2 regions of the Bradyrhizobium sp. USDA 4504 genome follow, and region 1 is predicted to be linked to the other one. Evidence: riboswitches for the same ligand, from Rfam matches in the RefSeq annotation. Region 1 holds a riboswitch; the other holds the start of a gene.

Region 1 (3,409 bases):
GCGCAGATCCGAGTGCATCACCGCGGTGATGGTCTTGCCCGCGGCCATCGCCTGCGGCGCGAATGACAATTCCTGCGGCGCGAACGACAGCGCGAGCGCCGTCAACGCGGCCGCTAGCGTGCGGTGTTTCCAACGCGAGATAGGGAACATGCAATCTCTCCTGACGTGTAACTGGTCAAAGCCGGCTTATTCGTTATGCATGTGGTTCGTTATTTAGGCGAACTAACATGCTGTATGGCTTGTGAAATTGAGACTTGCACCAAGCGCCAAGCGCGTCAATCGGTTTCAGGTCGCATCGGACGTACACAAACGAATGAGGCCGCGCGCCAGATTTTGGCTTTACAAAATCGTCGGCTGAGATTTTCGTAACGCGCGCGCGATGCCGGCGCCGTCAGAACAACAAGAGAGAACAACGATGAACCCCGCCAATCTCCCCTTTGATTCCGAAACGATGCTGCAGGGCCTGCGCAGCTGGGTGGAATGCGAAAGCCCGACCTGGGACGCCGCCGCGGTCGAACGCATGCTCGATCTCGCCGCCCGCGAGATGGCGATCATGGGTGCGACGATCGAGCGCATCGCCGGACGCCAGGGCTTCGCGGGCTGCGTCCGCGCCCGTTTCCCCCATCCGAAACAAGGCCAGCCCGGCATCCTGATCGCCGGCCATCTGGACACCGTTCACCCCGTCGGCACGATCGAAAAGCTGAAGTGGCGGCGCGAAGGCAACAAGTGCTTCGGGCCGGGCATCTTCGACATGAAGGGCGGCAACTACCTGTCGATCGAGGCGATCAGGCAATTGGCGCGCGCCTCCTTCACGACTCCGCTGCCGATCACCGTGCTGTTCACCCCCGACGAAGAGGTCGGCACGCCGTCGACGCGCGACATCATCGAGGCGGAAGCCGCGCGCAACAAATATGTGCTGGTGCCGGAGCCCGGCCGTCCGAACAACGGCGTCGTCACCGGCCGTTATGCGATCGCGCGCTTCAACCTGGAAGCCACCGGCAAGCCCAGCCATGCCGGCGCAACGCTGTCTTCCGGTCGCTCCGCGATCCGCGAGATGGCGCGGCAGATCATCGCCATCGACGGCATGACCACCGAGGACTGCACCTTCTCGGTCGGCATCGTGCATGGCGGCCAGTGGGTCAATTGCGTCGCGACGACCTGTACCGGCGAAGCGCTCAGCATGGCCAAGCGCCAGGCCGATCTCGACCGTGGCGTCGAGCGCATGCTGGCACTGTCGGGCACCGCCAACGACGTGACGTTCAAGGTGACGCGCGGCGTCACCCGCCCGGTGTGGGAGCCCGATGCGGGCACCATGGCGCTCTATGAAAAGGCAAAAGGCCTTGCTGCAGCGATGGGTCTCGATCTGCCGCACGGCAGCGCCGGCGGCGGCTCGGACGGCAACTTCACCGGCGCGATGGGCATCCCCACGCTCGACGGCCTCGGCGTTCGCGGCGCCGATGCACATACGCTCAACGAGCACATCGAGGTCGACAGCCTCGCCGAACGCGGCCGCCTGATGGCGGCACTGCTGGCGACGCTGGACTGACATCGATTTGCACTGCACAACACGTTGGCACTGCCGGATCGAAATTTAGCCTTGTCCATTTTTAAGGCTTCGCCTACGGTCCGGCCGTCCAACGCGACGATGCGGGAGAGATCGAACCGACAACAATCGTGTTGTTGGCTTCGGCGCCGACGGAGCAACCGCCCCGGAAACTCTCAGGCAAAAGGACTGTATCGTCAGGACGATCTGGAGAGAGACGAACATGGCCGCACATCAAGGGCCATGACGTCCACCGAAGGGGATAGTTCGCTTCTGGCCACAGCCCGATGCGGATCAAGCTCTCAGGTACCGTGACAGATGGGGCGCCGATGCCGGTTTCACCGGCGGTTCGGCGACTCTAACCCACGGGAGCCTGACAACTATCATGCCACACATCGCGATCATCGGCGCCGGCATCACCGGCGTAACGACGGCCTATGCCCTGCTTGAACGCGGCTACAAGGTGACTGTCCTCGACAGGCATCGCTACGCCGCGATGGAAACCTCGTTCGCCAATGGCGGACAACTCTCCGCCAGCAACGCCGAGGTGTGGAACAGCGCCGCGACCATCCTCAAGGGGCTGCGCTGGATGCTGAGAAGCGACGCGCCGCTGCTGATGAACCCGAAGCCGAGCTGGCACAAATATTCCTGGATCGGCGAGTTCGTAGGCCACATCACGCGCTATCGCGGCAACACCATCGAGACCACGAAGCTCGCCATCGAAGCGCGCAAGCATCTGTTCTCGATCGCAGAGCGCGAAAACATTGCCTTCGATCTCGAACGCCGCGGCATCCTGCACGTCTATCACGACAGGGCCGGCTTCGAAGCCGGCCTCAAGGTCAACGCGCTGCTGCAGCAAGGCGGGCTCGACCGCCGGCCGGTGACCCCGGACGAGATCCGCGTCATCGAACCCGCGCTGCAGACAACCTGCTATGGCGGCTTCTTCACGCCGTCGGACGCGACCGGCGATATTCACAAATTCACGCGTGGGCTTGCCGACGCCTGCATCCGCCGTGGCGCGAGCTTCGTCCATGAAGCCGACGTCGACACGATCGCACACGGCGATGACGGCTTCCGCATCGGCTGGAACGAAGCTGCTTCACATGATGCTGCGGTCGCGACGCGCCAGCAGCTGCAGGCGGACGGGATCGTGATTTGCGCCGGCGTGGCGAGCCGCCACTTCGCCAGCCTGCTCAACGACCGCGTCAATGTCTATCCGGTGAAGGGCTATTCGATCACGGTGCAGCTCGATGCGCCGCAAAGCCGGAATGCGGCCCCAACCGTCAGCCTGCTCGATGAAGCTGCGAAGATCGTCACCAGCCGGCTCGGCGCCGACCGCTTCCGCGTCGCCGGCACCGCCGAGTTCAACGGCTTCAACCGCGACATTCGCGCCGATCGCATTCAACCGCTGGTGGACTGGGTGCGGCATCATTTCCCGGAGATCGACACGTCGAAAGTCGTGCCATGGGCGGGCTTGCGCCCGATGATGCCGAACATGATGCCGGTGGTTCGCGCCGGACGGATTCCGGGCGTGTTCTACAATACGGGCCACGGTCATCTTGGCTGGACACTGTCGGCGGCGACGGCGCAGATGGTGGCCCAGGCGATCGACGATTGGCGCGACCTCGACACGCCGCCGATGGCGCCGACGTTCGGTGCCGGGCTCGACGTGCCCGCCGACGCGCGCAAAGCTGAAATCAATCCACCTTCCAGTGGACTGCTTCAAACTTCACCGGAGGAATAATCGCGGCCAACAGGACTGATTAGCTGCACCGCAAAATCCGCAGCACCGATGGCATGGGACTTGCTCAAGTTCTACCGTGAGTCTGCTACCATCTGTGCTACGGTCTGGTGTGCAACGGTCCC
Region 2 (3,409 bases), 170 kb from region 1:
TCGAGCAGCGAGGCGTTGGCGACGTCGAGCCCGGTGAGATCGCAGATCATGGTCTGGAAATTGAACAGGGCCTCGAGCCGGCCCTGGCTGATCTCCGGCTGGTACGGCGTATAGGCGGTGTACCAGGCCGGGTTCTCCAGAATGTTGCGCTGGATCACCGCGGGCAGGATGGTGCCCGAATAGCCCTGGCCGATCAGCGAGGTGAACACCTGGTTCTGCGCGGCGAGCTCGCTCATATGCGCGAGCGCCTCGGTCTCGCTCAGCGCCCGGCCGAGATCGAGCGGCGCCTTCTGCCGGATCGACGCCGGCAGCGTCTCGTTCATCAGCGCCTGCAGGCTCGCGGCGCCGACCGTCTCCAGCATCGCGTTGACGTCGCGCGGCGACGGTCCGATGTGGCGGCGGACGAAATCGGTGGCGGCTTCGTTGATCGGCTTGAAGGGCGCGTTCATGACGTGATCCTCGGGGTGATCCTTTAGGCGGTGTGCGCGGCGTAGGCGGCCTCGTCCATCAGGCCGCCGAGCTCGCCCTTGTCGGCAATCTTCAGCTTGAAGAACCAGGCCTTGCCGCCGGCGTCGGAATTGACCAGCGCGGGCTCGGCGGCGAGCGCGTCGTTGACCTCGACCACCTCGCCGGAGATCGGCGCGTAAACGTCGGAGGCGGCCTTGACGGATTCGACGACAGCGGCGGCCTCGGCCTTCTTCAGGCTGCGGCCGACCTTGGGCAGTTCGACGAACACGACGTCGCCGAGCTGCGACTGCGCATAGTCGGTGATCCCGATCGTGGCGACGTCGCCCTCGATGCGGAGCCATTCGTGGTCGGACGTGTACAGCGTCGTCATGGGGTCGATCCTTTGGCGTTCAGCGTTTGTAGGTATTGGGGACGAAGGGCGTAGCGGCGACTTTCAGCGGCAGCCGCTGGCCGCGCACTTCGGCGAAAACGGTGGTGCCGACGGCGGAAAGGGCCGTGGGCAGGTAGCCCATCGCAACCGGCGCATTGAGGCTCGGGCCGAAGCCGCCCGAGGTCACCTTGCCGATCTGCTCGGTCGAGCCGGCATCGGCGAACAGCGCGGCGCCTTCGCGCACCGGTGCGCGGCCGTCAGGCTTCAGGCCGACCCGCCGGCGCGCAGCGCCATCTGCGAATTGCGCGAGAATTTTGTCGGCGCCGGGGAAGCCGCCGGCGCGGGCGCCGCCGCTGCGGCGAACCTTCTGCACCGACCATTCCAGCGCGCCTTCGACCGGTGTCGTCGTGGTGTCGATGTCATGGCCATAGAGGCACAGCCCGGCTTCGAGCCGCAGGCTGTCGCGCGCGCCGAGCCCGATCGGCAACACGTCGGGATTGTCGAGCAGCGCGGTGACCAGGGCTTCCACCTTGTCCGCGGGCACGGAAATCTCAAAGCCGTCCTCGCCGGTATAGCCGGAGCGCGAGACGAAGCAGTCGACGTCGCCGACGCGGCGCGGACCGGCATCCATGAATTTCATCGAACCGACATCTGCACAAAGTTTCGCCAGCGCCGATTCCGCTTTCGGGCCCTGCAGCGCGATCAGCGCGCGGTCGGCCAGCGAGACGATCTCGCAGGCGTCGGAGAGATTCGCGCGCAGATGCGCCTCGTCCTCGGCCTTGCAAGCGGCGTTGACCACTAGGAACAGGTGATCGCCGAAATTCGCCACCATCAGGTCGTCGAGCAGGCCGCCGTCATTGTTGGTGAATTGCGCGTAGCGCTGCCGTCCCGGCGCGATGCCGACGATGTCCTGCGGCACCAGTTTTTCCAGTGCGAGCGCGGCATCCGCGACCTTGCCGGATTTGGCCTTCAGCACGAGCTGGCCCATGTGCGACACATCGAACAGACCGGCTTCCTTGCGGGTGTGCAGATGCTCCTTCAGCACGCCGGCCGCGTATTGCACCGGCATGTCATAGCCGGCGAACGGCACCATCTTGGCGCCGCGCGCCAGATGCAGCGCGTGCAGCGGGGTCTGTTTCAGCGGGGAGGTTTCGCGCGCAAGCATCACAGGGCCCTCGCGGTTCCCGCCGGGGACCTATTTCCCCTTGAGAAACCTGCAGAAAGCCCCATCTGTCGCTGTGCCTGAGAGTATTATCCCGTCGGCGGACGCATCGGGGCGAACCCCAGCGTCTCTTTCCAGATGTCAGACGTCACGCGGTCCTTTTGCCTGAGAGTTTCCGGGGCGGTTGCTCCTTCGGCGCCGGCGATAAGGCCGGTCTCTCCCGACGTGACTAGGTATAGGTAGATAGAAAACACGGCGCCACCAAGACTGTCAACGCAGCTGCAGCAACTATCCAATGGGCTTTGTGCTGCCGCGGCAAGCCCATGATCCGCCTGCACAGTTTCTGGACACCGCAGCTGGCAATGTCTAAAAGCGTTCGGCCGGAAAATGACGCCTTTTTGCGGCTGGCCGGCCCCTTTTTCCGATTGGATGAACATGAGCAGCGTCAACGACATCAGGTCGACATTTCTGAACTTCTTCAAGCAGAACGGGCACGAGATCGTGGCCTCGTCGCCGCTGGTTCCGCGCAACGACCCGACCTTGATGTTTACCAATGCCGGCATGGTGCAGTTCAAGAACGTCTTCACCGGCGTCGAGAAGCGCGGCTACCAGCGCGCCACGACGTCGCAGAAGTGCGTGCGCGCCGGCGGCAAGCATAACGACCTCGACAATGTCGGCTACACCGCGCGCCATCTCACCTTCTTCGAGATGCTCGGCAACTTCTCGTTCGGCGATTACTTCAAGGAGCGCGCGATCGAGCTCGCCTGGAATCTGATCACCAAGGATTTCGGGCTGAAGAAGGACAAGCTGCTGGTCACCGTCTACCACACCGACGACGAGGCGGCCGGCTACTGGAAGAAGATCGCGGGCTTCTCGGACGACCGCATCATCCGCATCCCGACCTCGGACAATTTCTGGGCGATGGGCGACACCGGCCCGTGCGGACCGTGCTCCGAAATCTTCATCGACCGCGGCGAGCACATCTGGGGCGGCCCTCCGGGCAGCCCGGATGAGGATGGCGATCGCTTCCTCGAATTCTGGAACCTGGTGTTCATGCAGTACGAGCAGGTGACGAAGGAGGAGCGCGTAGCGCTGCCGCGTCCCTCGATCGACACCGGCATGGGGCTCGAGCGCATGGCCTGCATCCTGCAGGGCGTCGAGAGCGTGTTCGAGACCGATCTGTTCCGCAATCTGATCGATGCCGCCGCGTCTACCCTCGGGCACGGTCCGAACGAGCAGAACGTTGGGTCGTATCGGGTGATCGCGGACCATCTGCGCTCGTCCGCGTTCCTGATCACCGACGGCGTGCTGCCGTCGAACGAGGGCCGCGGCTACGTGCTGCGCCGGATCATGCGCCGCGCGATGCGCCATGCACAGCTCTTGGGCGCGAGCGAGCCGCTGATGCATCG

The links. A riboswitch is a leader RNA that binds a small molecule or an ion and turns the genes downstream of it on or off. The one in region 1 is predicted to bind glycine.
Region 2: another riboswitch for glycine. It lies ahead of gcvT (glycine cleavage system aminomethyltransferase GcvT); the one in region 1 lies ahead of ACVMB1_RS17695 (D-amino acid dehydrogenase).

The regions. Positions count from the first base shown of each region.
Region 1 is NZ_JBSSGV010000001.1:3,786,724-3,790,132, forward strand. Features, by position in the region: gene ACVMB1_RS17685 (ABC transporter substrate-binding protein) at 1-150, opposite strand, end outside; gene ACVMB1_RS17690 (M20/M25/M40 family metallo-hydrolase) at 416-1,546, shown strand; glycine riboswitch at 1,639-1,745, shown strand; glycine riboswitch at 1,749-1,863, shown strand; gene ACVMB1_RS17695 (D-amino acid dehydrogenase) at 1,929-3,287, shown strand.
Region 2 is NZ_JBSSGV010000001.1:3,955,037-3,958,445, reverse strand. Features, by position in the region: gene gcvP (aminomethyl-transferring glycine dehydrogenase) at 1-449, opposite strand, end outside; gene gcvH (glycine cleavage system protein GcvH) at 473-838, opposite strand; gene gcvT (glycine cleavage system aminomethyltransferase GcvT) at 858-2,003, opposite strand; glycine riboswitch at 2,145-2,233, opposite strand; gene alaS (alanine--tRNA ligase) at 2,436-3,409, shown strand, end outside.